3 regions of the Halomonas sp. 141 genome follow, and region 3 is predicted to be linked to each of the others. Evidence: predicted binding sites of a transcription regulator. Region 3 holds the regulator's gene; each other region holds the start of a gene.
What was found. The regulator LexA, encoded in region 3, represses DNA repair genes until DNA is damaged. The targets are predictions, from matches to a motif close to TACTGTNTANNTANACAGTA.
Positions count from the first base shown of each region.

Region 1 (10,406 bases), on a different contig from region 3:
AGTACGCTCTGGAAGGCAGAGTAGGATTCCCACACGCGACGCGACTCTTCGTCGCCATCGACCTGGCGCTGAATGGCTTCTTTGGAGGACTCGTACAGCGCGGCCATGACGTCATCCGGGAAGGTGCGCAGCTGCACGCCGTGCTCGTCGACCAGCGTCTTGAGCGCCTGGGCGTTGCGGTAGGCGAACTCGCTGATCATGGCCAGGTTGGAGGCACGTGCCGCTTCGCGAATCACGTCCTGCAGGTCTTCCGGCAGGGCATTCCAGGCGTCCAGGTTGACGGTGCCTTCCAGTACCGCCGTGGGCTCGTTCCATACCGACGTGTAGTAGTAGTCGGCCACCTGATGCAGGCCGAAGGCCATGTCGTTGTAGGGGCCTACCCAGTCGGCGGCATCCAGAACACCGGTTTGCAGCGAAGTGAAGATTTCGGAGCCTGGCATGTTCACGGTGGTGACACCGATACCGTTCATGGCTTCACCGGCCAAGCCCGGCAGGCGCAGGCGAATGCCCTGCATGTCGGCCAGCGAATTGATCTCTTTCTTGAACCAGCCTGCCATCTGAGTGCCGGTGTTGCCGACGGCAAAGGGCTTGAGGTTGTGGTTGGCGTAGATCTCGTCCCACAGCTCCTGACCGCCGCCATGGTACAGCCAGGCGTTCATTTCGGTGGTGTTCATGCCAAACGGCACTGCCGTGAAGAACTGGGAGGCGGCCACTTTGCCACGCCAGTAGTAAGAGGCGGAGTGGCCCATTTCGGCGGTGCCGGCGGCGACGGCATCGAAGACTTCCAGCGCAGGCACCAGCTCACCTGCGCCATGGACCCGAATACGCATACGGCCGTTGGAAAGTTCTTCCACGCGGCGAGCAAAGTCATTGGCGCCGGTGCCCAGAGCCGGGAAATTCTTGGGCCATGAAGTCACCATGTCCCAGGTATAGGTTTCACTGGCGCTGGCAGTCGATACGAACGGTGCAGCAGCGACACCGGCGGCACCCAGGCCGGCGGTTTTCAGGAATTGACGGCGTTGCATGGCGGGCATGACTCCGAAATTATTGGATGTTTTTTATTAGCGCAGTGAGCGCAGTGTCCGCTTGCCAGTATGCGCCAAGCAGGTTTTATTGGGCAAGTGCCCACGCTTGCTGGCGGGTCAACGGGTTACAGGGGGGAGAGCTTGGCAAACCCGAGTACCAGCCACTTCACGCCTTCGCCGTCAAAGCTCACCTGAACCCGCGCCCGAGCGCCTTCGCCTTCGGCGTTCAGAATGATGCCTTCGCCGAACACCGGGTGGCCCACCCGCTGGCCGACATGCAGGGCGGGCAGGTCGCCGTCGCTTTCGATGCTGGATTGGGCAAAGCTGGGCCGTGACGCGGTCACGGGGCGCGAGACATGGCCGCGCAGACGCACTTCTTCCAGCAGGTGAGGCGGCAGCTCACGAAGAAACCGGGACGGGCGTGGGAACACCTCTTTGCCGTGCAGTCGGCGAGTCTCGGCATGGGTCAGGTAGAGCTTCTGCATGGCGCGCGTCACGCCCACGTAGCACAGGCGGCGCTCCTCCTCCAGGCGGCCTGGCTCCTCCACGGACATCTTGTGGGGAAACAGCCCCTCTTCCACCCCGGCAATGAACACCACCGGGAACTCCAGCCCCTTGGCCGAGTGCAGGGTCATCAGCTGCACGCTGTCTTCGAACTCCTCGGCTTCATGGTCGCCTGCGTTGAGGGCGGCTTCCGAAAGGAAGGCTTCCAGCGCGGCCATGCCTTCTCCGGCTTCCGGGGTCTCGAAGGCATCGCCATGGGTAAAGGCCCGGGCCGCGTTGACCAGCTCTTCCAGGTTCTCGACCCGAGCCTGGCCTTTTTCACCGCGCTCGCTTTGATGGTGTTCGATCAGCCCGGTGCGTGCCGTGACGTGGTCGATGATCTCGTGGAGCGGCAGCCCGGACGTGTCGTTGTCCAGCTGCTCGATCAAGTTGGTAAAGGCCTGCACGGCGTTGCCTGCACGGCCTCTCAAGGTGCCATCCTGAAGGGTGTCGTGCAGCGCCTGCCACAGCGACACGCTCTGCTCACGGGCGTGATGGCGGACGATTTCCACGGTGCGCGTGCCGATGCCACGGGTGGGCACATTGATGACGCGCTCCAGGGAGGCATCGTCATCACGGTTGAGCAGCAAGCGCAGGTAGGCCAGGGCGTTCTTGATTTCCAGCCGCTCATAAAAGCGGTGGCCGCCGTAGATACGATAGGGCATACCCTGACGAATCAGCGTCTCTTCCAGCAGGCGCGACTGGGCGTTGGAACGGTAGAGGATGGCCACGTCCCGGCGGTTGAAGCCTTCGTTGACCTTCTCCTTGATGGTATCGACGATATAGCGGGCCTCTTCGAGGTCGTTGAACCCCGCATACACCGAGATAGGCTCGCCTTCGGCGCCATCGGTCCATAGGTTCTTGCCGAGACGCTCGCTGTTGTGGCTGATCAGCGTATTGGCCGCTTCCAGAATCGCGCTGGTAGAGCGATAGTTCTGCTCCAGGCGCACGGTATGAGTGTTGGGAAACTCTTCTTCGAAGCGACGAATGTTCTCGACCTTGGCGCCCCGCCAGCCGTAAATGGACTGGTCGTCATCGCCCACGGCGGTCATCGGGGTCTGCTGGCCGGTGAGCAGCTTGAGCCAGGCGTACTGCAGGGTATTGGTATCCTGAAACTCGTCCACCAGCACATGGCCAAAGCGCTCGCGATAGTGGTTCAGCAACGGCGGGTTGTCGCGCAACAGCTCCAGGCTGCGCAGCAGCAGCTCACCGAAATCCACCAGCCCGCCTCGCTCGCAGGTGAACTGGTAGCGCTCGTAGAGCTCGACCATCTGGGCGAGGTACGCATCGCCATTGACGTTCACCTGATGGGGTCGCAGGCCCTCTTCCTTGCAACCAGAAATGAACCCCTGCACCTGGCGTGGCGGGAAGCGCTCATCGTCAATCGAGTAATCTTTCAGCAGCCGCTTGATTAGTCGCAGCTGGTCATCGGAGTCGATGATCTGAAAGTGCTGGGGCAGACGGGCATCCTGCCAATGGGTGCGCAGTAGCCGGTGCGAGATCGAGTGAAAGGTACCCACCCAGACATGGCGCATGGAGATGCCCAGCAGGGCTTCCAGACGCGTGCGCATTTCGCGGGCGGCCTTGTTGGTAAACGTGACGGCCAGCAGCGCATAAGGGGAAAGCCCTTCGGCCTGCATCAGCCAGGCAATGCGGTGTACCAGCACACGCGTTTTGCCGGAACCGGCGCCGGCCAGTACCAGAAGATTGCCCTGGGGCGCACTGACGGCTTCCCGCTGGGCCGGGTTGAGATGATCGAGTATCGCTGTGACGTCGTCCATATAAGCCGCTGCCGGTTCAAAAAAGGGGCGACCAGTCTAGCACAGCCAGCACACTGGCTGTGCATACAGCATGTCTTCAGGACGCTGGCTCAGGACTCTTTATCAGAACCGTTGCTCAGGACTCTTCCGGGTAGCGCAGCGTGGTCAGGCTCTTCTTCACCGCTTTCAACTGTTCGGCCAGTTTGGGGCCCCGGGTCTTGGCCACGCCCACCGCCAGCACGTCGATCAGCACCAGGTGGGCAATACGCGAGCTGAGCGGGGTGTAGATCTCGGTGTCTTCGTGCACGTCGATGAACAGCGGCAGGCTGACCTCCTGAGCCAGCGGCGATTCGCTGGGACACAGGCCGATCACGGTAGCGCCTGCTTCGCGGGCCAGGCGAACGCTGGCTACCAGCGCCCGGGTTCGGCCTGTCTGCGAGATGGCGACCACCACGTCGCCCTCTTGCAGGGTCACCGCCGACATGTTCTGCATGTGCGGGTCGGCGTAGGCAGAGGTCGAGATCTGCAGGCGGAAAAACTTGTGCTGAGCATCGAAGGCCACCGCGCCGGAGGCGCCAAAGCCGTAGAACTCGACGCGATTGGCCATGGCCAGTGCATTGACGGCCTTGCCCAGCGCATCGTTATCGAGCCGGTCGCGCACCGACAGCAGCGTGCCCACGGTGGAGTCGAAAATGCTATGGGAGAATTCGGCCACCGAGTCGCTGTCGTTCATCGAGAACTGCGCGAACTGGCTTCCGCTGGCCAGCATCTGGGCTAGCTGCAGCTTGAAATCCTGAAAGCCGTTGCAGCCCAGCGCACGGCAGAAGCGCACCACCGTAGGCTCGCTCACCTTTGCTTCGGTGGCCAGGTCCACGATGCGCATGTGAATGACTTCATCGGGGTTGCGCAGCACGAACCGCGCAACCTTTTGTTCGGAGCGACGGAAATGCTCCATGCGGCGTCTCATTTCATCGAACAGGGCGCGGCTCACGTTCAGCTCCTTAAATTCTTGATCGTGCTTGTGCGGCCATAAAGAGACCACAGTATGCCTGAGTGTTGCATCGGGGGCAGCGTCCTTCACGAGAGTACTGCCGTTTAAAAGGCGTTAACCCATTTCTTCAAGAGTCGTCATCATTTTGTCAAGTAGGTTATAGTAAGAAGTGACGTGCCGCACTGCATCATTTAAAAATCAGTCGTCACGGATGCAGGTGGACGTAGGCAACTCACCTGGAGGAGCGTCGATTATGAGAAACGTCGAACGAATGACCTCGGTAAAAAGCGAATTGCTCGACATATTCATGAGTATGGAGGTCGATGAGCATGCCCAACGTCGGCGCAGCGCCGCCCAACGTAGCCTGAGAGCGCGTCGGGGCATCGAGCTGCACCGGGAATTCCAGAAGCTGTCACGGGATATCGCTCCCTTGCCAGACGATGACGACCCGCAAGAGAGCGAACTGCACTAGCCAGCCGAAGAAGAGGCTGGTGAAGGAAGGCGAGAAAGCGTTACACCACGGTAACGCCTTCTCTACTGGGTAAGCTTGCCGACCCAGCGGCGAGTCAGAACAGGCCTGCCAGGAAAACCACCGTGACCCCGATAGGGGCAACGTACTTGGCCAGCAGGTTCCACAGGCTGTAGTCGTAGACATCCAGCCTCAGCTCTTTGCGCGCTTCTTCTTTATCCAGGCAGAAGGCGAAGAACACGATCGCACCCAGGCCGGTCAATGGCAGCAGGATCTTGCTGGTGAAGGTATCCAGCAGGTCGAAGATGTTCAGCCCAAAGAACAGCACGTCTGCCCATACGTTGAACGACAGCAGCGCCGCGACACCCAGTGCCCATACCGCCACGCCGCTGACCAGTGTGGCCACGATTCGTGACATCGACGTGCGCTCTTCGAGAGTTTCCACCACCGGTTCCAGCAGTGAAATGGCCGACGTCAGGGCGGCAAAGGTCAGCAGCAGGAAGAACATCAGGCCCAGAATGGTGCCACCGGTCATGTTGCCAAACGCCAGGGGCAGGGTGACAAAGATCAGGCCGGGGCCTTCGCCGGCACTCAGGCCGTTGGCAAAGACGATGGGGAAGATGGCCAGGCCCGCTAGCAGGGCGATGGCGGTATCCAGCAGGATGACCGTTCGCGCGGTGCTGATCAGGTTGACGTCTTCGCCCAGGTACGAGCCGTAGGCCATCATGATCCCCATGCCCAGCGACAGCGTGAAGAACGCCTGGCCCATGGCCGCCAGTACGACACCGCCATCGAGAGCATCCCAGTCAGGGCTGAACATGAAGCTCAGGGTCTCACCAAAGTAGCCGCTGGTCATGCCGTAACCTACCAGCACCAGCATCAACACCACCAGAGTAGGCATCATGATGCGCGCTGCGCTTTCCAGGCCTTTGGTGACTCCGCGTGCCACGATACCGACGACCAATACCATGAACGCCGTATGCCACAGCAGCAGGGCCGAGGGGCTGCCTAGCATGCCGCTGAAGATGTTGCCAATACTGTCGGCATCCAGACCGTTGAAGCTACCGAGCACCGAGCCCAGCGTATAGTTCAGCGACCAGCCGCCGATGACGCTGTAGAACGAGAGAATCAGAAAGGCAGCCAGGACGCCGCTGACCCCCACCAGCGCCCACGCTTTCGAGCAGCCATGATTGGCGGCCAGTTCGGCCATGGTATTGATGGGGTTCTTCTGACCGCGACGGCCAATCATCCACTCGGCGACCAGAATGGGTAGGCCGACCAGTGCCACACAGGCCAAATAGACCAGAACGAAGGCGGCGCCACCGCTGTCGCCCACCATGTATGAGAAGCGCCAGATATTGCCCAGGCCAACAGCGGAGCCCGCCGCGGCCAGCACAAAGCCCATACGAGATGACCACTGTGCATGTGCAAGTTTTGCCATAAATCACCTGTTTCAGTTCGATTGTAATGGGTCGATATCGGCAGATTGCACCGATGTTCGGAAAAAAGAGATTGCCAGCGTGCTTTTCCGAAAGAACGCGCAATTTATCCGATCAAGGGTAGGCTTGCCAGTGAGCCAGCCTAAAACAGCTGGCTCTGCTTTTCCTCGGCGAAGGGCGTCAGGTCCGCCAAAGCCGCCTTGGCCTGCACCAGGCGATAGAGGTGACGAGCCATCTGGGGAGACTCACGGTTGTCTGCAGTATGCACAAATAAGAAAGGGGTTTTCCCCTGTTTTATCCACAGGATGAGCTGCTCTATCCAGGGCGTGAAGTAGCGTGTGTTGATCGCTTTGTCAATATGTCCAATGAAGCGAATGATGGGTTGTTGACCAGTGGAAAGCACGTGTAGCGGGAGTTTCGGCTTCTCCTGCTGGGCGTGGGCCAGCCCAGCGTGCCCTTCATGCGGCGTAGAGAATACCGGGCGCACATCCAGCATGACTCGGTTGACTGAATAAGTTATCAACAGGCGGTTCAAGACCCTCTCTGCGTCACCCTTGTGGAAAAAAACAGGGTGGCGAACGATATAGTGACGAACTTGGAAAAATTGATCTAGATCAAGTGACAAATCAGGGCTTAGTTGCTACGCTCTAAATATAACTATTTTAACACACATCTACAGCGGTGTGTTCTTCCCCTGTGGAGTTATCTATGTCAAAAAAATCTCATCCAATAATAGAAGAGGAAGCGCCCCTCAAGCGTCAAGAACGAGGGCTTTTTCTGTTTATTGTCGTGTTGCTCTTTCCCATTTTGGCCGTAGCGGTGGTGGGGGGCTATGGCTTTTTGGTGTGGATGTATCAAATGTTTGCAGGCCCCCCTGGCCCGCCGCTATAGCAGTGTCACAAGCTTCTATCTGATCACTTTAAAGGTGTTAACCGCTGCTAAATAAAGTGGTTAACATTCTTTTAACGCAGGAATGCTCATGACGCGCACGGATAACAATAATAATCGGCGCAATCTTTTTCGCCGCTTGTCAGGGCGTGATGATGTGCGTCGGCCGCCCTGGAGCAGAGCTGCCTTTCTCGACCTCTGTACCGGTTGTAACGCCTGCATCGACGCGTGCCCGGAAGGCATTTTGTCCCGCGGTGGCGGTGGCTATCCCGAGCTTAGCTTTGCCCAAGCGGGCTGCTCACTGTGCGGTGACTGCGCAACGGTATGCGCGCCACAGGCGATAGAGCGCGGCGGTAGCGTTAGCGAAGCCTTTGCTTGGCAAGCTGAAGTTCAGCCGCACTGCTTGGCACTGGCGAGTATCCATTGCCAAAGCTGCCAGGACGCCTGCGAGTGGAACGTAATTCGCTTTCCGCTGCGCCCCGGTGGTCGGCCACCGCAACCTGAGATCCACTTAGAAAGCTGCACCGGCTGTGGTGCTTGCTACTCCGCCTGCCCTAACCAGGCAATCTCACTGATAACAAAAGATACCGTCTATGGCTGATCAACTGCTGCACATCATTAGCTTTATCGTTCATGCGCGGCCCGAGGCGCTGAAGCAGACAGCGGAGTGGATTACCCAACATAGCGTTGGCGAAGTGATGGGCGAAGACGCGGCTGGAAAGCTCGTGGTCGTCGCCGAACATACTGACGAACAACAACTATTGGCTTTAATGGATCACGTACGCGAGCAGCCTGGCGTTATTGACGCCGCCTTTGTTTATCACGAAGTCGTTGATGCTCTGTCAGCGGATGAGCCGCACGTACAGGAGGGGGAGCAATGAAACTAACACGCCGAGAGTTTGTAAAGGCGAACGCCGCAGCGGTGGCCGCTGCTACGGCGGGGATGTCGATTCCCGCCGGCGCCAGCAATCTAATTACCCATGCTGATCTGAACCGCTTGCAGTGGGATAAAGCACCTTGCCGTTTTTGCGGTGTCGGCTGTAGCGTCATGGTTGGCACCTATAACGGCCAAATCGTGGCGACTCACGGTGATAACCAGTCCGAAGTGAACCGGGGGCTTAACTGTGTTAAAGGCTATTTTCTTTCCAAAATTCTCTATGGGGAGGATCGCTTAACCCAGCCGCTACTGCGTAAGCGCAACGGTCAATACGCGAAAGATGGCGATTTCGAGCCGGTCTCCTGGGATGAAGCGCTCGACCTTATGGCGGAAAAAATCACCAGCGCCATTCGTGAACATGGCCCAGAGAGCGTCGCGCTGTTTGGCTCTGGCCAGTGGACGATCTGGGAAGGCTACGCGGCCAGTAAGCTATTTAAAGCCGGGCTGCGCTCGAACAATATCGACCCCAACGCCCGCCACTGTATGGCCTCGGCGGTATTCGGCTTTATGCGCACCTTCGGCTCGGATGAGCCCATGGGCGTGTACGACGATATTGAACATGCAGATGCCTTTGTGCTGTGGGGCTCTAACATGGCTGAGATGCACCCGGTGCTCTGGACCCGCGTGACCGACCGTAGGCTCTCTTTCCCGGACACCCAGGTTGCCGTGCTGTCGACTTTTGAGCACCGCAGCTTTGAGTTGGCCGATATCCCCATGATTATGTCGCCCAATGCGGATATCGTGATCCTTAACTACATCGCCAACCATATTATTCAGACCGACCGGGTAAACCGATCATTCGTTGATAAGCATGTCAACTTTGCGCTCGGCACCGATGATATCGGCTATGGCCTGCGCGACGAGCACCCACTGCAACAGGCGGCGAAGAACGCCGATAACGCCAATAGCTGGACGGATATGAGCTTCGAGGAGTTCGCCGACTATGTTGCGCCCTATACTTTAGAGCGAGCCGCGCGAGAGTCCGGCGTCTCTGAAAGTCGCCTTGAAGCCCTGGCGGAGCTTTATGCTAACCCTGATAAGAAGGTGATGACCTTCTGGACCATGGGGGTCAATCAGCATACCCGCGGGGTGTGGATCAACAATCTGATTTACAACCTCCACCTGCTCACCGGCAAAATTTCAGAGCCGGGCAACAGTCCTTTCTCCCTCACTGGCCAGCCGTCTGCCTGTGGCACGGCGCGAGAGGTGGGCACCTTTGCTCACCGCCTGCCTGCCGACCGCGTGGTCACCAACCCCGAGCATCGCCGTGATGCGGAGGAGATCTGGAAACTCCCTGAGGGCACTATCCCTTCGTGGGTGGGCTTTGATGCGGTAGCCCAAAGTCGCCGCCTCAAGGACGGTGACATTAAGGTCTACTGGACCCAGGTGACCAACAATATGCAGGCCGGGCCCAACGTTATGCAGGAGATTTTGCCTGGTTGGCGCAACCCCGAAGCCTTTGTGGTGGTCTCCGACATCTACCCCACCGTTTCAGCACAGTCGGCGGATCTGATTTTGCCTGCGGCGTCCTGGGTAGAAAAGGAGGGCGCCTTTGGTAACTCCGAGCGGCGCACTCAGTTTTTCCATCAGTTGGTCAATGCCCCTGGCGAGGCGCGCTCGGATTTATGGCAGACCGTGGCGCTCTCCCAGCGCATCCGCGTGGCAGACGTCTGGCCAGAGGAACTGCTGGAAGCCGCCCCAGAGATGCGTGATAAAACCCTGTTTGATTTACTGTTCGCCAATGGGCAGGTCGACCAGTTCCCCACCTCCGATATGGAAGAGGGCTACGCCAACGCCGAGGCAGACGATTTTGGCTTCTATATCCAAAAAGGGCTGTTTGAAGAGTACGCCCGCTTTGGCCGTGGCAAAGGCAAAGACTTGGACCACTTCGACGCTTACCACGCCAGCCGGGGCAAGCGCTGGCCGGTGGTGGATGGCAAGGAAACCCTATGGCGCTATCGAGAAGGGCTTGATCCTTATGTAGAGCCCGGTAGCGGCTGGCAGTTCTACGCGAAGCCGGATAATCGCGCGTTAATTTTCGCCGTACCGGACGAGCCACCCCCCGAGGCCCCTGACGCCGACTTCCCTTATTGGCTCTGCACCGGGCGCGTGTTGGAGCATTGGCACACCGGCTCCATGACCCGCCGCGTGCCGGAACTGCACCGGGCAGTGCCTGCCGCGCTGTTGTATATGCACCCAGAAGATGCCCGAGCCGAAGGGTTCCGGCGGGGAAGCGAGGTTAAAGTGGCCAGCCGGCGTGGCGATGTGAACCTGCGGGTAGAAACCCGTGGGCGGGTTAAACCGCCCCGCGGCTTGGTGTACGTGCCCTTTTTTGATGCCTCCTACTTGATCAA
Region 1 is NZ_PINZ01000018.1:53,257-63,662, reverse strand. Features, by position in the region: gene CWI66_RS10105 (TRAP transporter substrate-binding protein) at 1-1,025, opposite strand, end outside; gene uvrD (DNA helicase II) at 1,151-3,349, opposite strand; gene hexR (transcriptional regulator HexR) at 3,465-4,319, opposite strand; gene CWI66_RS10090 (PA3496 family putative envelope integrity protein) at 4,573-4,791, shown strand; gene CWI66_RS10085 (sodium-dependent transporter) at 4,886-6,229, opposite strand; partial or broken gene CWI66_RS10080 (DUF72 domain-containing protein) at 6,370-6,807, opposite strand; gene napE (periplasmic nitrate reductase, NapE protein) at 6,936-7,118, shown strand; gene CWI66_RS10070 (ferredoxin-type protein NapF) at 7,201-7,716, shown strand; gene CWI66_RS10065 (chaperone NapD) at 7,709-7,996, shown strand; gene napA (nitrate reductase catalytic subunit NapA) at 7,993-10,406, shown strand, end outside.
Region 1: the regulator LexA is predicted to act here: its motif matches at 3,401-3,420, upstream of uvrD (DNA helicase II).

Region 2 (10,406 bases), on a different contig from region 3:
CATTCATACCGATAGCGCGTATACCAAAGCGCGTATCCAGCGTATCGAAACCGACGATCTGAAAGCCGATCTGGACGCTGGCAAGGTCGTGGTGGTCGCCGGTTTCCAGGGGGTGGACGAAAACGGCAACATCACCACGCTGGGGCGTGGCGGCTCGGACACCACTGGCGTGGCGCTGGCAGCGGCCCTGGGGGCTGATGAGTGCCAGATCTATACCGATGTGGACGGTGTTTACACCACCGACCCGCGTGTCTGCTCCAAGGCTCAGCGCCTGGAGAGCATCACGGTAGAGGAAATGCTGGAACTGGCCAGCCTGGGCTCCAAAGTGCTGCAGATTCGCGCGGTGGAATTCGCTGGCAAGTACAACGTACCGCTGCGGGTTCTGTCGAGCTTTGAAGATGGCCCTGGCACCCTGATTGTTGCAGACTCTGACCAAGACGAGGACTCTATGGAAGAACCGCTAATCTCCGGTATCGCGTTTACCAAGAACGAAGCCAAGCTGACGCTGCTGAATACCCCCGATGTGCCGGGCGTTGCCTCGCGTATTTTAGGTCCGATTGCCGACGCCAACATTGAAGTGGACATGATTGTCCAAAATGTAGCACCGGCAGGTGATTACACCGATTTCACCTTCACGGTGGCAAAAGGTGACTACAAGGCCACCAAGAAGCTGCTGGAAGAGACCGTCATTCCCGATCTGGGCGGCGGTGAACTGCGCGGCGACGACAACATTGCCAAAGTGTCGCTGGTAGGTGTCGGTATGCGTTCACATGCCGGCGTAGCATCGAAGATGTTTCGCGTGCTGGCCGAAGAGAACGTGAATATTCGTATGGTATCGACGTCTGAAATCAAGATTTCCGTGGTGATCGACGAAAAACACATGGAACTTGCGGTCAATGCCTTGCACAAGGCATTTGGCTTGGATAAGGCCGATAGCGAATCTGAATAACACTTGTCCCTCAAACCTTCTACGCTGAGGGTACTCGCTGCCGTGTGGTGGTGGGCTTCCATTCAACGGGAGGTTAAGGTGTCATAGGGTTAAAGCCATTGGTAGCAGGGGTCACCATGCCGCATAATGGCGTGGTGGCGCTACCGGCGGACACATCCCGTTGTATCAAACGTCTGAGAAGGAGATCAGCCATGCTCATCCTAACCCGCCGCGTTGGCGAAACGCTGATGATCGGTGATGAAGTCACCGTCACAGTGTTAGGTGTGAAAGGTAATCAAGTGCGCATTGGTGTCAACGCACCAAAAGATGTCGCGGTACACCGTGAAGAGATCTATCAGCGCATTCAGCGTGAACGCAATAGCGAAAGCGAAGTGGAATAAATGGCCGCCAGTGTTGTGCTAAAAAAGGGCGCTGTAGCGGTAACTATCAGGGCGGCGTGAAAAAAAATCGGCACAGGGGTGGACACCAGTCCCCATAATCGGTAACATTCGCGCCGTGCTGTTGAGGAGAGGTGGCCGAGTGGCTGAAGGCGCTCCCCTGCTAAGGGAGTATAGGGTTTATAGCCCTATCGAGGGTTCGAATCCCTCTCTCTCCGCCAACCGCACCATGTAACATCGTTAGACACGTAGCATCGTTAGCTATGCGCCCGTAGCTCAGCTGGATAGAGTACCTGACTACGAATCAGGTGGTCGGAGGTTCGAATCCTCCCGGGCGCGCCAAGTTGCAAACGTAAGGTTTTGATGTTACAGTAGTTTCATTGCTTTTCGAGAAAAGCATGACTGTCAAGCGCCCGTAGCTCAGCTGGATAGAGTACCTGACTACGAATCAGGTGGTCGGAGGTTCGAATCCTCCCGGGCGCGCCAGATTTTAAAACCCGCTCTCTAATAAGAGAGCGGGTTTTCTGCTTCTAGCCTGACCAACGTGGCTCGCACGTTGCTCTTGCGATCGTGTAAAGCGCCCCCCGCATCTTGCGGAAGGGTGCTTTTTTTTGGTTCGTAAGCGTTGGGGTCTGAGTCAGAGGGCGAAGCGTTACGGCACCAGGCTGTCGAGCAGTATGTCCAGGTCCGTGACCCGCTTCAGGCGCTGAAAGTGCTGCTCGGCTTCGCCATTGCCCTGGCGCATTTGTGCCAGCCACTGTTTTACCAGAGAAACCACGACGCGATCCGGTAGCTGTTGGCGTTGATGCTCGGCGTACTCTTGTAGCACGCTGGCACGCATTGCCCAGGTGGTATCCGGCAGCCGCTCGCCGGTTTCCTGCCAGTGGCGAATGCGGGGTGCCAGCCAGGGGTCAGCCAGGGCGCTGCGGCCCAGCATGACGTCATGGCAGCCCGACAGCGTGCGCGCCTTCCAGTAGTCTTCCAGCGTCCAGATATCGCCGTTGGCCACCACGGGGATGTCCACGTGGTGACGAACTCTGCCGATCCACTCCCAGTGCGCGGGCGGGCGGTAGCCCTCGTCTCGGGTTCGTCCATGCACCACCAGCCGTGCGGCGCCGCCTGCCTGGGTCGCCTGGGCGCAGGTTACCGCCATGCGTCGATTGGCGAAGCCCAGGCGTATCTTGGCGGTGACCGGAATCTCGCCGGCCAGGGCATCAGCAACCGCCCTGACAGCCTGGTAGACACGCTCGGGCTGGCGCAGCAAGGAGGCGCCGCCGTCGTGACGGTTGACCAGCTTGGCCGGGCAGCCAAAGTTGAGGTCGACGCTGATGGCGCCCAGTGCTAGCGCCTGACGGGCATTCTCGGCCAGCGCGCTGGGGTCGGAGCCGAGTAGCTGCAGGTGCACCGGGATGCCGCTGGGAGTAGCCACAGGGCGCTGTTGGAGCTCAGGGCAGTGCTTGTAAAACACCCTGGGGGGAAGGCGGGTATCCACCACCCGCACGAACTCTGTCACCGTCCAGTCGAAACCGGGCTGGCGGGTGAGCAGGTCGCGGGTGAGTGCGTCGATGACCCCTTCCATTGGCGCAAGGCCAATCTTGCCTTTATGTAGTAAATTAACAACCATGACTTCCACTATGGCGCGATTGCATTCTATGCTGGATGTGGCAGGTTAGTGTATTACCCTTACTCCGCCAAGCGCCGCTGGAGGCGTTTGGTGTGCCAACCACCTTACACAACAAGGAGAGCGCGCTATGCAAGGGTCGGAGTTGCTCCAGGAGGGGCTCGCCCTGATGGGGCTTGGTATGGGGTTTGTTTTTGTTTTTCTTACGGTTTTGGTGATCGGTGTCACGCTGATGTCGAAGCTGATTGGGCGTTTTCAGCCCGCACCGGTGGCACCGGCTGCCAAGCGGAAAGGCCGTCAGACCGCTGCTCAGGCAGGCCTTGACGATGAGGTGGTGGCCGTGATCAGTGCTGCAGTGCACCGTTATCGGGCTGCGCATCGCCGTTAACGGCGGAATGGATAACGAATACACTCCCTCTTCAAGAATGAATTTTGCTAAATTTACTACAAATCAATAAAGCTAAACGGTGAGTCACGACCATGAACGATGTAAAACGTCCGCTAGGAATCACTGATGTTGTGTTGCGCGATGCCCACCAGTCGATATTCGCGACCCGGCTGCGGCTCGACGACATGCTGCCTATCGCCGAAAAGCTCGATAAGGTCGGGTACTGGTCGCTGGAGACCTGGGGCGGCGCCACCTTCGATGCCTGTATTCGTTATCTGGGTGAAGACCCTTGGGAGCGCATTCGTGCCCTGAAAGAGGCAATGCCCAACACGCCGCAGGCAATGTTGCTGCGCGGGCAGAACCTGCTGGGCTACCGTCACTATGCCGACGATGTAGTCGACAAGTTCGTCGAGCGTGCCAAAACCAACGGCGTGGATGTATTCCGCGTGTTCGACGCCATGAATGACCCGCGCAATCTGGAGCGTGCCATCAAGGCGGTGCGCGCTGTGGGTGGTCATGCCCAGGGGACCATTTCCTATACCGTCAGTCCGGTACATACCCTGGATAGCTGGGTAGATCTTGCGAAAACCATTGCCAACATGGGCGCGGACTCTCTGGCTATCAAGGATATGGCGGGGCTGCTGACGCCCTACACGGCGTTCGAGCTGGTGACGCGTCTGAAGAAAGAGCTTTCCATTCCTGTTCACCTGCACTGCCACGCGACGACAGGACTCTCGACATCCACCATTTTGAAGGCTGTGGAAGCCGGGATCGATAACGTGGACACGGCTATCTCCTCGATGTCGATGACCTATGGGCACAGCCCTACTGAATCCGTGGTGGCAATGCTCAAGGATACGGACCGTGACACGGGGCTGGACCTGGAGTTGCTGGAGGACATCGCCGGTTATTTCCGTGAGGTACGCAAAAAGTATGCGGCGTTCGAGGGCTCGCTGCGGGGGATCGACTCACGCATTCTGGTGGCGCAAGTGCCGGGCGGCATGCTGACCAACATGGAGAGCCAGCTGAAAGAGCAGGGCGCTGGCGACAAGCTGGACGACGTGCTGAGTGAAATTCCGCGTGTGCGTGAAGACCTGGGATTCATCCCGCTGGTAACGCCGACCTCGCAGATCGTGGGCACCCAGGCCGTGATGAACGTCATGATGGGCGAGCGCTACAAGTCGATTTCCAAGGAGGTCCAGGCGCTGTTGAAAGGTGAATACGGCTCAGCGCCTGCCCCCTTCAATGTGGAGCTGCAAAAGCGCGTGCTGGAAGGTGGCGAGCCGATCACTTGTCGCCCTGCGGACAACCTGTCACCGGAAATGGAGCGCCTGGCCTCGGAACTGAAAGAGAAAGCCAGTGCCGACAAGCTGCGCCTGGCAGAAGGCGAGCGGCAGGTGGATGACGTGCTGACCTACGCGCTCTTCCCGCAGATTGGCCTGAAGTTCCTCAAGAACCGTGACAACAAGGAAGCCTTCGAGCCCGCGCCACAAGCAGCAACAAACGCGGCCATGCCTGCCAAGGCAGAACCGGCGGTACCTGCCACCGTGGTCAACAGCGGCCCGGAAACCTATACCGTCAAGCTCAACGGCAAGGCCTATGTGGTCGAGGTGGCCCAGGGCGGCGATATTGGCGAGATCAAGGAGCAGGCTGCCGCCAGTGGAGGCGCTAGTGCTGGAGCGGCAGAAAGCGCTGGAGGAAGCGGTGAAAGTATCGATGCGCCGCTGGCAGGCAACATCTTCAAGGTCAACGTACGCCCTGGCGATCAGGTGGCCGAGGGCGATGTGGTGATCATTCTCGAAGCCATGAAGATGGAGACCGAGGTGCGTGCCAGCAGCGCCGGAACGGTGTCCAAAGTCAATGTCAGCGAGGGCGATAGCGTCGCCGTTGGCGATGCGCTGATCGAGCTTTAAGGGCACCGGTATGGAAAAACTAATCACCTTATGGGAAGGCTCCGGGCTTTATAACCTGCAGCCTGGTCAGGCGGTCATGGTACTGGTAGGGCTGGGGCTTCTTTACCTGGCGATCTACAAGAAGTTCGAGCCTTTGCTGCTGGTGCCCATCGGCTTTGGCGGCATTCTGGCCAATATCCCGGAAGCGGGATTGGCCATTTCAGCGCTCGATCAAGCCATCGAAGTGGCCAGGCCCGCCGTGCTACAGCAGATGGCGGCTGCACTGGGCGTCACGCTGGACCCGTTGTCAGGTGTTGAGGGGTGGCGCGAAGTGCTGAAAGCCGTCGCTCACGACACGGCAGCCTACGACCAGCTACGCGCCGCCAAGGACATTGCCTTGGGGGCAGGCTACAGCGATGGTGTGCTGTATAGCTTCTATAGCGTTGCCATTGCCTCGGGCATTGCGCCGCTGCTCATTTTCATGGGCGTGGGGGCCATGACCGATTTTGGCCCCCTGCTGGCCAATCCGCGTACGCTGTTTTTGGGCGCGGCGGCTCAGTTCGGGATTTTTGCTACGCTGTTTGGGGCGGTGCTGCTTACCTCTCTGGGCGTCATGGACTTTTCGCTCAATCAGGCGGCCGCCATCGGCATCATCGGCGGGGCGGACGGGCCGACGTCGATCTATGTGTCCAGCATGTTGGCGCCAGAACTGCTGGGTGCCATTGCCGTGGCGGCCTATGCCTACATGGCACTGGTGCCGCTCATTCAGCCACCCATCATGCGGCTGTTGACCACCGAAAAAGAGCGCAAGATTGCCATGACGCAACTGCGTCCGGTCTCCAAGCTGGAGAAGGTGATCTTCCCGCTGATGCTGCTGATTGCCGTGGCGCTGTTCCTGCCTGACGCTGCGCCACTGCTGGGCATGTTCTGCTTTGGTAACCTGATGCGTGAGTGTGGCGTGGTGGAGCGACTGTCGGATACTGCGCAGAATGCGCTGATCAATATCGTGACCATCATTCTCGGCCTGTCCGTAGGTTCCAAGCTCATGGCTGAGAGCTTCTTGAGCTTCGAAACGCTGGGCATTCTAGGGCTGGGTATGGTTGCCTTCGCTATCGGCACGGCAGCAGGCGTGTTGATGGCAAAGCTCATGAACATGGTCAGCAGGATGCCCATCAACCCGTTGATTGGGGCAGCAGGGGTGTCGGCGGTGCCGATGGCCGCACGGGTCGCCAACAAGGTAGGCCTGGAGGCAAACCCGCATAACTTCCTGCTGATGCACGCCATGGGGCCGAACGTGGCCGGGGTGATTGGCTCGGCGGTGGCCGCCGGGGTCATGATCAAGTACCTGGGATAGAGCTGGTACTTATAGATAGAACGGGTACTTGGCGATAGAACTGGGCTGAACCCGAGTCTGAGCTGTGTCACGGCTTGCCGAGCCTTCATAGGCAGGCCGTGAACTTACAGTGCTTCGAATGCCACGGCCGTTTTCAGGCGATTCTCCAGACCGCTGATATCCAGCGCCACGTCGCTGGGCCAGCCGATGGTCAGGCACACGCCATGCCCGTCGTACTCAGCCTGTTCCACAGGCAGTGCCTGCTCTTCACACCAGGCTCGGGCCTGCGCTTCATGGGCGAAGCCTACACGTAACCGATAGCTGTCGCGCTCGATCACCTCCCGGGTAGGCAGTGTTTCCAGCCCCGCGTTGACGGCTTGGGCGTAGGCTCTGGCCAACCCACCGGTGCCCAGCTTGGTACCGCCAAAGTAGCGAATGACCACGCAACCCACTTCCCCTAGCTGGCTACCTTGCAGCGCCTGAAACATGGGGCGACCCGCCGTGCCGCCGGGCTCGCCGTCATCCGAAAAGCCAATGCGGGTCTGCTCCCCCGGTGGGCCGACGATAAAGGCGGTGCAGTGGTGGCTGGCATTGGGGTGGGCCGATCTGGCGGCCTGTAACAAGGCGTCGAAGGCGCTGGTGCTGGGGGCATGGCATAGCCAGGTCAGAAACTGACTTTTCTCTACTTCAATCTCGGTAGAGTGCCACGCCTCGGGAGCGATGTCAGGAATGTGGTAACGCAAACAGAACTCCTCGCCAACATAAGGACGAATCAGTGATGCTGAGTCTGCCGGGTGTGGTGCGCCACGCCCATGACCATGCCCAGCACCTGGATATCACCATTATGCAGGAATAGCACGGGCATCGCTGCATCTTCCGGGCACAAGTGGACCCCCAGGCGGGTAATCGATAAATGCTTCAAGGGAAACTGGTGGTCGTTGATGGTCAGGGTGGCCGTTTCCTGCTGGGTGTCGTGCTGATGGCGATGAATGATGAGCAGATCACCGTCGAAGAGCTGGCTGGCCTGCAAGCGGTCGCCACGAATGCGTAGGGCATAGGTGTTGTGCCGGGTCACTTGACCGTCCTGGTTTACCTGGCGAGGGGGAGAAGCAAGGCGCTGACGCAGGTTAGACGGTGGCAGCGGTTGAGAAGGTACGTGAGACGTTATCTGGGGGGTGAGGCAGATCGTCATTGTGTGTTCTCCCATGCAGCGCCTGTGCCAAGGCGGTCGAGTGAGCGAATGGATAAGCGTGGTTGAAGAGGTGTCTATCCATACAGTGGTTATAGTATAAGCCTGTTTTTGCATACAGTGCTAGTGCTGTTTGAAGCGTGGCTTTTGTGGCGAGGGCTTGAGCTGTGTCATGCTGCGACCCCAGGCCGCAGAGCGTGACTGGCGAGAAAGCGCCTTTCCGTGTAGAGTTCGACCCAAAATTAATGCGTCTGGAGAGTCTCTTGAGCCTGTGCCTGCAAGCCCGACAACTGGCCTGTGAACGCGATGATCGTTGGCTATTTGAAGGACTTGACCTCGACATCAAGGGCGGCGAGATCGTCCGCATCGAAGGCCCCAACGGCAGTGGTAAAACCACGTTGTTGAAGATCCTCTCCGGCCAACTGACCGACTACCGTGGCGAGCTATTCTGGAACGGTGCCCCCATGCACCAGGCCCGTGAACATTTTCTCGCAAACCTACTCTATCTAGGGCACGCCCCCGGCGTTAAAGCGGGTCTCACGCCGTTGGAAAATCTGGCGTGGTATCAAGCGCTCAATGGCGAAAAAGGCAGCGATCAACAGCGTGAGCAAGCGCTGTTCGAGGTTGGTCTGGTGGGCTTTGAAGATGTCCCGGCAGGACAACTTTCCGCTGGTCAGCAGCGGCGTATTGCCTTGGCAAGGTTGACGCTGACGCCGCGCGCGCTATGGGTCCTGGATGAGCCTTTCACGGCGATTGACCGCCACGGTGTCATGGCGTTGGAAGCGCAGCTGGTCGCACATGCTCAGTCTGGCGGCTGTGTTCTGGTGACGACCCACCATGCACTGACCGAATCATCGGTGCTGAGACGTATTCAGCTGGGCTAAAAAGGAGTCAGCGTTGCAACGTTCACACGCCCTATCTTCACACGCCCTGTCGAGTGCCCCTGAGGTGGTCCTGCATACCCCGCAGGGGGGGCTTGGAGTGGCCATTCATGCCACGCTCAAGCGCGACCTGACGCTGATGTTGCGGCGCAAGGGTGAGGTGCTGAACCCGCTGGTGTTCTTTGCACTGGTCATCACGCTGTTTCCCATTGGCATCTCGCCTGACCCTGTCTTGCTGGCCAGCATTGCGCCGGGACTGCTGTGGGTAGCGGCGTTGCTGGCGGCCCTGCTGTCGCTGGATAGCCTGTTTCGCAGCGATTACGAAGACGGCAGCCTGGAGCAGCTGCTGTTGGCCCCTCAGCCGCTGGCGGCGCTGGGGCTTGCCAAGGTGGCCGTGCATTGGCTGTTGACCGGGCTGCCGCTAGCGCTGATGGCGCCGGTGTTGGGCATCATGCTGTCGCTACCAGCAGGCAGCTACGGGGTGCTGGCGCTGTCGTTGGCGCTGGGCACCGCGAGCCTGAGCCTGATAGGGGCTATTGGCGCGGCGCTGACCGTGGGGCTGGCCAAGGGCGGGGTACTGCTGTCCCTGCTGGTGCTGCCGCTGTATATCCCGGTTCTGATTTTTGGGGCGGGCGCGGTACAGGCCGCCATTCTGGGTGATGGGATGGCCGCTCACCTGGCCATACTGGGGGCGCTGCTGGCGGTGTCGCTCATGCTGGCACCCTGGGCGATTGCCGCGTCGCTACGCATCAGCATTAACGGTTAAAGGATGGGAAGACCATGTGGGGCTTTATAAACAAACTGCGATCTCCCAAGTGGTTTTATGCGATCAGTGCCAAGCTGCAACCCTGGTTTTGGGTGGCAGCCGCGCTGTTGCTGGCCGTGGGCAGCGTATGGGGGCTGGTGTTCGCCCCGGCCGACTATCAGCAGGGCAACAGTTTTCGCATCATCTATGTGCATGTGCCTGCTGCGTTTCTGGCCCAGTCCATCTTTGTCTCCATGGCTATCTCCGGGCTGGTGTTCATGGTCTGGAAAATCAAGGTCGCCGACATGTTGGCCACCGTGATTGCGCCGCTGGGCGCTGCCATGACCTTCATCGCGCTGTTTTCCGGCGCCGTCTGGGGCGTGCCTACCTGGGGCACCTGGTGGATGTGGGATGCTCGGCTCACCTCGATGCTGATCCTGCTGTTCCTCTATCTTGGGGTCATCGCCCTGCGTGGCGCCTTCACCAGCCGTGACAGCGGGTCGCGGGCAGCTTCCGTGCTGGCCATGGTGGGTGTGATCAATATTCCGATCATCAAATACTCCGTCGATTGGTGGTACACCCTGCACCAGCCCGCTACGTTCACCATCACCGGGCGCGCGGCCATGCCCATGGAAATGTGGGCACCGCTGCTGATCATGGTGCTGGGCTTCTACAGCTTTTTTATCGCGCTTGCCTTGATGCGTACCCGCAGTGAAATTCTGCGCAGGGAAGCCAACAAGCGCTGGGTGCGTGAACTCGCCGAGGAGGTGAGCCAGTGACCTTTGCCTCGCTGAACGAATTCTTTGCCATGGGCGGCCACGGTCTCTATGTGTGGGCCGCCTGGGGCGTAACTGCGCTTCTGATGTTAGGGATCCTGCTGCATGCTCGCCTGGAGCGGCGCCAGTTGATCAAGGGAGTCAAACGCCGCATGCGTCGTGAAAAAGCGCAGCGCACGGCTTCCCCCTACGGTACTACGGCTGCGCAGAACCCGGTTAACTCTGCTCAAGGGGATGTTCGCAATGACGCCTAAA
Region 2 is NZ_PINZ01000021.1:13,200-23,605, forward strand. Features, by position in the region: gene CWI66_RS10730 (aspartate kinase) at 1-949, shown strand, start outside; gene csrA (carbon storage regulator CsrA) at 1,141-1,329, shown strand; tRNA gene CWI66_RS10740 (tRNA-Ser) at 1,455-1,547, shown strand; tRNA gene CWI66_RS10745 (tRNA-Arg) at 1,592-1,668, shown strand; tRNA gene CWI66_RS10750 (tRNA-Arg) at 1,736-1,812, shown strand; gene CWI66_RS10755 (tRNA dihydrouridine synthase) at 1,979-2,950, opposite strand; gene CWI66_RS10760 (OadG family protein) at 3,078-3,335, shown strand; gene oadA (sodium-extruding oxaloacetate decarboxylase subunit alpha) at 3,428-5,248, shown strand; gene CWI66_RS10770 (sodium ion-translocating decarboxylase subunit beta) at 5,259-6,581, shown strand; gene CWI66_RS10775 (IMPACT family protein) at 6,686-7,303, opposite strand; gene CWI66_RS10780 (LexA family protein) at 7,333-7,752, opposite strand; gene ccmA (cytochrome c biogenesis heme-transporting ATPase CcmA) at 8,013-8,633, shown strand; gene ccmB (heme exporter protein CcmB) at 8,680-9,396, shown strand; gene CWI66_RS10795 (heme ABC transporter permease) at 9,411-10,154, shown strand; gene ccmD (heme exporter protein CcmD) at 10,151-10,405, shown strand; gene ccmE (cytochrome c maturation protein CcmE) at 10,395-10,406, shown strand, end outside.
Region 2: the regulator LexA is predicted to act here: its motif matches at 7,853-7,872, upstream of CWI66_RS10780 (LexA family protein).

Region 3 (10,406 bases):
TGATCTGCTCGTCGTCGATACAAAACCGCCCGCGATCCTTGTAAGGCACGTCAACGGTTTCCACGGAACGACCTGCGCTGGCATCCTTGCCGTACACCATCTTGATCAGCTTCGACCCCAGGGTACGACGCAGCACGGCGGGGCGCCCAGCGGCCAGCGTGGGCTTGTGCACATAGAACTCGTCAGGGTTGACCGCGCCTTGCACCACGGTCTCGCCCAACCCCCAGGAAGCGGTGACGAACACCGCGTCCCGGTAGCCGGACTCGGTATCCAGGGTAAACATGACCCCAGACGCACCGGTTTCGGAGCGCACCATTTTCTGCACCCCGGCGGACAGGGCGACGTTTTCGTGGGCATAGCCCCGATGCACGCGGTAGGAAATCGCACGATCATTGAACAGCGAAGCAAAGACCTCGTGGACCGCGTGCTTGATGTTGGCCAGGCCTTCGATATTGAGGAAGGTTTCCTGCTGACCGGCGAACGATGCATCCGGCAGGTCTTCCGCCGTGGCGGAGCTGCGTACCGCGACCTTCAGGCCGGGGTGTTTTGCCTGCAACTGCTGGTACGCCTGCTCGAGTGCCGCTTCGAAGCTGGGCGGCAACGGCGTCTCGATGATCCACCGGCGAATACGCTTGCCAGCCTCGGCCAGCGCCTTGACGTCGTCGACGTCGAGCCGTGCCAGGGTGTCGTTGATACGGTCGTTGAGGCCTTCGTGGGAGAGAAACTCGCGGTATGCATGGGCCGTAGTGGCGAAACCGCCGGGCACCGTGACACCCACACCGGCCAGATTGGAGATCATTTCGCCAAGCGAGGCGTTCTTACCACCCACGCGTTCGACGTCCGCCATACCCAGCTGATCGAACCACAGAATGTACTCTTCCACGCAACCCCCTCACTCAGACATTGATGCAACCGTTGGGACGACACCCATTCACGCTGCCACCCTAGCATCGCGGCCCCCTATTCGCCATTGGTCTAACAGCGCAGGGAGTGGAGGATTTTTACAACAACGGCCGGAAACACGGCGTTTATGTAGTCAGGCAGGATGCCGACCTGTTTGCGCAAGCCCAATCGCAAGTACTCTGCACACGCAAACCCTCCACACGAAAACCCTGCACATGAAAACGTTGTACTGCCATGGCGCACGGCACACAATGAGCGCTCGTAAATCAGTTGGATGGGGATGGCGGACAGACTATGAAACGAACAGCCTTTTTTATTTCCGATGGCACGGGGATCACGGCAGAAAGCCTGGGGCGCAGCCTGTTGGCGCAGTTCAGCGACGTGGACATCAACATGATCACCAAGCCCTACATCGACACGTTGGAAAAGGCTCAGGCCGTCGCCGAGATCATCGAGTCCACCGCGATGCGCGACGGTGTTCGCCCCATCATCATCGACACCATCGTCGACCAGCAGATCCGCAACGTCATCCGCCAGGCCTCCGGCTTCAAGGTCGATATCTTCTCGACGTTTCTGGAACCGCTGGAACAGGAGCTGGGCACGCACTCTTCCTACAGCGTCGGGCGCACTCACTCCATAGGCAGCGACGATGTGTACATGGATCGTATCCACTCGGTGCATTTCGCACTGGATAACGATGACGGTGCCCGCACCCATCAATACGACAAGGCCGACATCATTCTGGTAGGGGTATCCCGCTGCGGTAAAACGCCGACGTCCTTGTACCTGGCACTTCAATTCGGCATTCGCGCGGCCAACTATCCGCTGACCGAGGACGACCTGGATGAAGATGGTCACTTGAAGCTGCCGAAAGCGCTGGCACCGCACCGGCACAAGCTGTTCGGCCTGACCATCGATGCCCGCCGACTAGCGGCCATTCGCAACGAGCGTCGCCCCAACAGCCGCTACAGCTCCATGGACCAGTGTCTGCAGGAAGTCGAGCAGGCCGAATCGCTCTACCGCAGCATGAACATTCCTTTCATCGACACCACGCGCTTCTCCGTGGAAGAGATCTCCACCCGCATGATTGCCGAAACCGGCCTGGCAAGACGCTTCTCGCCTCGCTAGGCCAATGCCTTACATGCCCTTGGGTGCAAAAATCCCCGGGGCATTTCGCCAGTAGCCCTTGTAGTCCATACCGAAACCGAAGACGTAGCGGTCGGCGACTTCCAGGCTGCAGTAGTCGGCCTTGAGACCGGGCACTGCCTTGCGGTCGTGCTGCTTGTCCACCAGCACGGCGGTGGTCACGCTGGCGGCCTGGGCCTCCTTGCAGTACGCCAGGATGGCCGCCAGGGTGGCGCCTTCATCGAGAATATCGTCGACGATCACCACATGCCGACCCGCCATGGGGATTTCCGGCGAGACCCGCCAGAACAGCTCGCCGCCGCGCAGCTCATTGCGGTAGCGAGTCGCGTGCAGGTAGTCCACTTCCAGGGGAAAGCCCAGCCGCGTCAGCAGATGACCGGTGGTGATCAAACCACCGTTCATGACGCAGTAGAAGACCGGCAACTTATCGCCCAGGTCGCGGGTGATCTCTTCTGCCATGCGGTCAAGGGCACGCTCGACCTGCTCCTGTGAAATCAAACAGTCGGCGTTGTCCATCAACTCGCGCATGGAGTCCAGCGACTCCAGCGCCTCTTTATCCAATTTGGACATCGAGCCTCTCCAAAACAGTCTATGGGTCAATTAGCTGGCGTCAGCCACCAGCGCTTCCAGCCTGGCGTGGGTCTTGCGCCAACGGCCCAGCGCGGCCAGTGCTTCCAGCTGCGGCCGCGCCCGGCCATAACGCAGCTTGGCGGGTCGCTTGTTGAATACGTCATGACAGGCCTGCACCACTTCCAGCGCCGCCTCACGGTCGTTGCAGATCAGCAGCATGTCGCAGCCCGCCGTCAGGGCAGCCTTGGCGCGCTCGGCGGGGCCACCCGCCTCGTGGGCGCCGGCCATACTCAGGTCATCCGAGAAGATGCAGCCTTTGAAGCCCAGCGATTCACGCAGCATGCCTAGCCAGCTGGGGGAAAAGCCCGCTGGGCGGGAATCGAAGGCAGAGTAGACGATATGGGCGGGCATGACGCCGTTGAGCAGCGTGGCAAGCTGACTGAAGGGCACCAGGTCGCGCTCCTTGATGGCCGAGAGCGGACGTTCATCCACCGGCAGTGCGGTGTGCGAATCAGCCCCCACGCCGCCATGACCGGGAAAATGCTTACCCACGGCCGCCATTCCTGCTTCGTGCAACCCGTGCACGAAGGCCTGCCCCAGCAAGGCAACGTGCTGTGGGTCTCGGCTGAAGCTGCGGTCGCCAATCACACTGGAAATACCGCTATCCACATCCAGTACTGGAGCAAAGCTGATGTCCAGGCCGCAGGCGGCCATCTCCATGCCCAGCAGCCAGCCGGCATCCTTGGCCAGCGTCAGCCCCACTGCCTGATCCTCGTCGAAGACATCGCCAATGCGTGCCATCGGCGGCATGCGCGTCACGCCTTGCCGGATACGCTGAACCCGCCCACCTTCCTGATCGATGGCCAACAGCAGGTCACCTCGCACCCCGCGGATGCTGTCGCACAGTTCGCGCACTTGGGTGGCGCTTTCCACATTACGGGCAAACAGAATGACACCGCCGACCGCAGGATTCTTCAGCAGGCGCTTGTCTTCCTTGCTCAGAGTCTGGCCTTCCAGGTCGAGCATGACCGGGCCTAAGGGTTGAGTCATCGTACTGGATCCAGGAAAAAGGGCGTCATTCTAGACCACCCGTGTGAGCTTTCAAAATGAGCAACACCATGTCACTTCAATGCAGCCATACCGGCGTGCCAGGCGGCGCCTGCTGAAACAGCCAGAGCAGGTCGGCATTGCGCAGTCGCACGCAGCCATGGGAAACGGCAACGCCCATGGGCTGGTCAGGGGGAGTACCATGCAGGTAGATGTAGCGACGCTGGGAATCGACACGGCCACCGCGATTGATACCGCGCTCCAGGCCACACAGCCACAGTATGCGGGTCAAGATCCAGTCGCGCTCGGGGAAGTCGGCTGCCAAACCGGCAGAGTAGATTTCTCCGGTCCAGCGACGACCACGAAAGACCGCATCCTCAGGCAGCCCATCGCCAATGGCTGCCCGCACGTAGTGCCAGCCCAGTGGCGTACGGCCACTGCCTTCTTCTTGCCCCACACCGGCCTTGCCCGTGGAAACGGCGCATTCGTGCTTTAGCTCACTCCCCTGCCACCAGCGCAGGCGTTGGGCCTGGGTGTCGATTTCCATCCAGCCACCTTCAACGGGCGGCAGGTCAGCCAATCTGGGCGTTTGCATGAAGCTTCTCATCCACGGTTGCTGCAGGCAACGGCATTGGCGCGCTCATGGCGGCCACCACGACGGGACGCAGACGCCGGATCAAGTCGCGCACCGTTACCTGCTCCTGATAATCCTTGGCAGCAATATCACGCAGCGCATCCAGCCCCGACAGCGTAAAGATCACCGTGCCCAGCATGAAGTGTAGCCGCCAGAAGCGCTCTGCATCCGGCAGCTCGGGGGTCGCCCGGCGCACCAGCTCGGTGAAGCGCGTAAAAACATCGCCATACTGCTGCTGGATGTAGCGCCGCAAGTGCCCTTGCGCCTGGCTGTAGGCCAGCCCCAGCAGCCGCATGAACACTTTCAGGCTGTGGCGCTCGGCAGGCACGGTCAGTACCGTGGTGGCCATGGTTTCCAGCAGCACTTCCAGCGGAATGGGCTGGCCTTCATAGCGCGCTTCCAGCTCATCCAGGGCGGTGTGGAAGCGCTCGGAGAACGGGTCCAGGTAGCGGGCAAACACCGCCTGTATCAGCGCTTTCTTCGACCCGAAGTGATAATTAACGGCGGCAAGGTTGACCCGCGCCTTGCTGGTGATATTGCGCAGTGACGTCTCGGCAAAACCCCGCTCTGCAAAGAGCACTTCTGCCGTATCCAAAATACGTGTGACCGTATCCGACTGGGCCATAGCGCCCTCCCAAAACAGGTGTTTAAAACATGGCGGTTGCGTTGGCGAATAGTATGCCATTCTCCCTGATGGCTCAAACGATAATCCCCTGTGTACCGCAGGTTGCGCTACCTGAGACGTATTGCAACTCATCATGTACTGGACAGAGCAACATACTGTATACTTAAACACATATTGATTTTACGGACATGTAGCGACTGTCTTTTCACTGTTAGGAGTCTGATATGTCACGCCCACTCACTGCACGCCAGCAGCATGTATATGATTTTATCGTGAAGACCATGGGCGAGCTTGGCTACCCCCCTACCCGCGCCGAAATCGCCAAGGCGTTGGGCTTTCGCTCACCCAACGCCGCCGAAGAGCATCTGCGCGCCCTGGAGCGCAAAGGCGCCATCCGCATCATCCGCAATACGTCCCGGGGCATACGCCTGCCCAACCAGGAGCCGCTCGACAACACGCCCCCGGCAGCCGAGCCCACCAGCGCCGCCAACGATGCCACGCCCAATGGGCTGCCGGTGATTGGTGAAGTTGCTGCGGGCAGCCCCATTCTGGCAGCGGAGCATATCGACCGTTACTGCCCGCTGCCGGCAGAGTACTTCACCCCCAAGGCCGACTACCTGCTGCGGGTACGCGGCCTGTCGATGAAAGACGTGGGTATCCTGGAAGGCGACTTGCTGGCCGTGCATCGTACCGACCGCGTGCGTGACGGTCAGATCGTCGTCGCGCGCCTGGAAGACGAGGTCACGGTCAAGCGTTTTAAACGCCAGGGGCATCACGTCACGCTGCTCGCCGAGAACGAAGACTTCGCCCCCATCGAAATCGACCTGAGAACTCAACAGCTGGATATCGAAGGCGTCGGGGTAGGCGTCATCCGAGGCGGCAACGGCCAGGCACTGGGCTAGACCGCCACCCACCTACTGCATATCGATATAGCGATGGTCGTTGAACGTGGCGACCCAGTGCGGGTGGTAGACCAGCAAGATACTCAGCAGCATGCCGGTGATGAAGGCTTCCGAGGGCATCAGCAAGGGTAGAAAGCGGGCATACTCCTGAGCCAGATAGATCGCTTCAGGGTCGGTGCCCGCCACCAGAATCAGCCCGACGGCCGCCAGCCCACCCCCTAGCGTCGCCAGCGCAGCACCGAAAAAACCGCAGGCAAACAGAAACACCATCAGGTTGTCCGGCAAGCGGCGATCCACGATACGCCATACCACCCCCGTGATCACGGCAGGCACCAGCCCCGTCACCAGCACGTTGGCCCCCAACAGTTCCCAGGCATTGCGCCCGATCAGCACCATCGCCACGTTGAGCAGCAGGTTGCTGATCAAGGCCAGGGGCACCTTGAACACCAGCGTCATCAACACCGTAAACACCAGATGCAGAGTCAACCAATCGACCGCCTGAGCCCGCAGCTGCCACATCAGCATCACGGCCAGCGTCGCGGCCATCCAGCGATGCTGCAAACCGGTATCTTCCAGCAGCGGCTGCCAGGGGCGCTGCCACAGCACCCACCCCAGAGCACATGCCGACACCAGCCAGGTAGCCAGCAGTGCCCAAGTGGCCAGCACGCTTTGTGCAAAGGACATGGCGCCCCTCCCCGGTGGGCGAGTTAGCTGAACACGACGGTCTTGTTACCGTGAATCAATACGCGGTCTTCCAGATGCCAGCGCAGGCCGCGGGCCAGCACGGCTTTTTCCACGTCACGGCCAAAGCGCACCAAATCGGTGGGTGTATGGCAGTGGCTGACCCGGTGAATATCCTGCTCGATGATGGGGCCAGCATCCAGCTCTTCGGTCACGTAGTGGCAAGTGGCACCGATCAGCTTGACACCCCGCTCATAGGCCTGGTGATAGGGCTTTGCCCCCGCAAAGGAAGGCAGGAAACTGTGATGAATATTGATGACGCGTCCGGCATAACGCTCGCACAGTGAAGGCGGCAGAATCTGCATGTACCGCGCCAGCACGACACAGTCAGCCCGGGCAGCATCGATCTGTGCCTGCACCTGCTCGAAAGCCGCCTGCTTGTTGGCCGGGTCCACCGGTACATGATGATAGGGAATGCCATACCACTCGGTGAGCGAGCGCATGTCGTCATGATTGGAGATGACGCCCACGATATCGCAATCCAGCTCGCCAGCCTGCCAGCGATACAGCAGGTCCACCAGGCAGTGGGATTCCCGGGAAACCATCAACACCACGCGGCGGCGCTTCTGGGTGTCTACCAGCGACCACTGCATGTCGAATTCGTCGGCGACGGGCTCGAATGCGGTGCGCAGCGCCTCGGCCGACATGCCCAGTGAATCGGCGAGAATTTCATAACGCATGAAAAAGCGCCCTGTTTCCAGATCGGAGTGCTGGCTGGCCTCGGTGATCGAGCCGCCCTGTTGGGCAATGAAGCTGGAAACACGCGCCACAATACCCACCTGATCCGGGCACGACACAACTAAACGGTAATAATGAGACATCAATGAACACTCTTGCGTATGTAACGGCACGTTCGCTGGGTAGGCGCCTGCTCGCGGGCAAGCCTCACCAGGCGCATTAGTGTAACGCAAGCGCCACGGCTAAGCACCGTGGTGCAGTGCCACGATGATTGTTACGTGCCCCTCCCTTCCCGTATAGTTAAGGGACTATATTTCCAGGCTTTTCATGACTGATGCATCCACCACGCGTTCAACTTCGTCCCCGTCGCCGCCCGCCCCTGCACCTGCTTCCGCTAGGTGGATGCGGTGAAATTGGAATGAATCTTACGCTGTATGGATACGACGATAAGTGGATCGCCGTCGATTGCGGCATGATGATCCGTCAGGATCTGCCCAACTCGCCGCTGCAGGTACCCAACACCGACACCCTACAAACCCTCGGTATCACGCCTGCCGCACTGTTCATCACCCATGGTCATGAAGACCACATCGGCGCCGTGGCCTGGCTATGGCCGCGTTGGGGCTGCCCTATTTTTGCCACCCCGTTGGCCGCAGGCCTGCTGCGACATAAATTTGCCGAACACCAGCTGAGCAGCGCTGCCATCGAAATCATCGAACCCGGCGATGCGGTGGAGCGCGGTCCCTTCACCCTGCGCTACCTGAGTGTCACTCACTCCATTCCTGAAAGCTGCGCCATCATGATGCAGGCGGGCGACTATCGAGTACTGCATACGGGAGACTGGAAACTGGACCCGGAGCCGCTCATCGGCGCCCCGGTGAATGCCGCTCATTTTCGTGCGCTGGCCCCTTTGGACCTGGTGGTGGGCGACTCCACCAACGCCCCCATGCCTGGCCAGTCAGCCAGCGAAGGCGACGTCGCCAAAGCACTGGCCACGACCCTCGAGCAGTGCAAGGGCCGCGTGGTGGTATCGTGCTTTGCCAGCAACCTGGCGCGGGTACTGGCCATCGGGCGCGCCGCTCATGCTTGTGGGCGGCGGGTCAGCTTGATGGGCCGCTCCATGGAGCGCATGGTGAGCGTGGCCAGAGGGCTGGGCTATCTGGACGACTTCCCGCCGCTGGTCCCGTCCCACGACCTTGGATACCTGCCTCCCGAAGAAGTGGTGATCATCGCCACCGGCAGCCAGGGCGAGCCACGCGCTGCCCTTCAACGGCTGGCGCAGCGTCGTCACCCCTTTGTCGACCTGGAGCCAGGCGATAGCGTGATTTTTTCTGCCAAGGCCATCCCGGGCAATGAGCGCCCCATCGAACAGCTTAAAAAACGTTTGTTACAGCTGGGTGTCGCGCTATTCGATGAAAACAATCACCCCGAGCTCCATGCCACGGGACACCCAGCCCGGGAGGAGCTGAAAAAGCTCTATCAATGGGTGCGCCCCAAGGCCCTGCTACCCGTGCATGGTGAAGCGCGTCATCAGCAGGCTCATCAGGCACTCGCCGAGCAGCTAGGTATCAGTGCCCCCCTTACGCCCGTCAATGGGGACCTGATCCTGCTGGACAATCAGGGCCTGCGCCTGGAAACGCGCCATCCACAGCCGCCCTGCATCGTCGATCAAAACAGCGTAAGGCCCCACCCTGGCCTCGAACATCAGTCGTCTGGTCCACGGCGCGGCAGCCTGTTTCTGGCGCTACCGGTGACCGCCACCGAGACCGGCTGGTGGCGCATCGGGCGGATGATGCTGGATACCACGGGGGCCAGCCCACTGGACGAAGAGAGCTTCAGCGACTGGCTGGACGAGCAGCTGGAAGAGATCGAAGCGGAAACGCTGGCAGACTTGCGCCACGCCCTGCAGCCGCGCCTGATGCACTGGCTGGCCAACCACTTGCAACACATGCCGGAGGTGCATCTCCAGATCATGGCCGCCGACATGCCCACCGAAGAGGAACTGGACCGACAGTAGTCCCTTTCCAGGTCAGCAGGCTGAAGAGCAGCTCACGACCAGCGCTCGGCATCCTGGTGATCGGTCTTGCGCTCCTTGACCCAATAAGTCCCTTGGCGCGCGCGCTCCTTTTTCCAGAACGGCGCCTGGGTCTTGAGATAGTCCATGATGAAGTCACAGGCCAGGAAGGCATCCCGGCGATGCGCACTGGCGACCAGCACGCGAACGATAGGGTCACCTGGCGCCAAATCTCCCACCCGATGAATGATGCGCACCGCCTGGAGCGACCAGCGTTGCCAGGCCTGCTCGGCGATCTCCATCAGGCTGCGCTCGGTCATTCCGGGGTAATGCTCCAGCGTCAAGCCCAGTACATCGGGCGACTCGTTGAAGTCGCGCACCAGCCCGGTAAAGCTGACCACCGCGCCGATATCCGTGCGACCCCGCAGCGCCTGCTCGTAGCCATGCGCCATGGAGAAGCTGTCCTCGGTGACCTCGACCACGAGCGCTTTATGCGGATGCTCAAGCAGCGCCATGGCTTAGCCTCCCGTGACCGGTGGGAAGAACGCCACTTCGTCATCGTCGGTAATGCGCGAACTGTCGCTGGCCATGACCTGGTTGATGGCACATAACGTACGCTGATCGGACAACAGCGCATAGCGCGCATCCTGAGCGCTGAGCGCCGCCTTCAGGCCCGCGACGTTGCGGCTCGGCAAACGATCCAGATCCACCGACACATCGCTTTCCCCGACCCGCTCGCGCAGCTCGGCCAGAAACTTGACCCGCACGCAGGGAGATGAGCAACGCTCCCCAAGGCTTACTTCCCCCGATGCCCCTTCGCCGGTCACGATGGGCGCGGGCATCAGGCGCTGGTAATCTCCCCGGCTACCCCCCTGCTTGCTCTCCAACTGCACGGCTTCGATACGCATCTCTTTATCGACGGCCTTGCACATGTCATACAGCGTCAGGCAGGCCACGGACACGGCCGTCAGGGCCTCCATCTCTACCCCCGTCCGGCCATTCAGGCGGCACAGCGCCGTAACGTTGACCCAACCGTTGTCGTGGTCGACCTCGAAGTCCACCGACACCTTGGAAAGCGCCAAGGCGTGGCACAGCGGTATCAGCTCATGGGTACGCTTGGCCGCTTGAATACCGGCGATGCGCGCC
Region 3 is NZ_PINZ01000009.1:33,618-44,023, forward strand. Features, by position in the region: gene ppsA (phosphoenolpyruvate synthase) at 1-883, opposite strand, end outside; gene ppsR (posphoenolpyruvate synthetase regulatory kinase/phosphorylase PpsR) at 1,198-2,031, shown strand; gene CWI66_RS06285 (hypoxanthine-guanine phosphoribosyltransferase) at 2,041-2,619, opposite strand; gene nagZ (beta-N-acetylhexosaminidase) at 2,650-3,669, opposite strand; gene CWI66_RS06295 (L,D-transpeptidase) at 3,746-4,261, opposite strand; gene CWI66_RS06300 (TetR/AcrR family transcriptional regulator) at 4,239-4,925, opposite strand; gene lexA (transcriptional repressor LexA) at 5,150-5,827, shown strand; gene CWI66_RS06310 (energy-coupling factor ABC transporter permease) at 5,840-6,511, opposite strand; gene purU (formyltetrahydrofolate deformylase) at 6,535-7,389, opposite strand; gene CWI66_RS06320 (ribonuclease J) at 7,665-9,263, shown strand; gene moaE (molybdopterin synthase catalytic subunit MoaE) at 9,296-9,775, opposite strand; gene moaC (cyclic pyranopterin monophosphate synthase MoaC) at 9,779-10,406, opposite strand, start outside.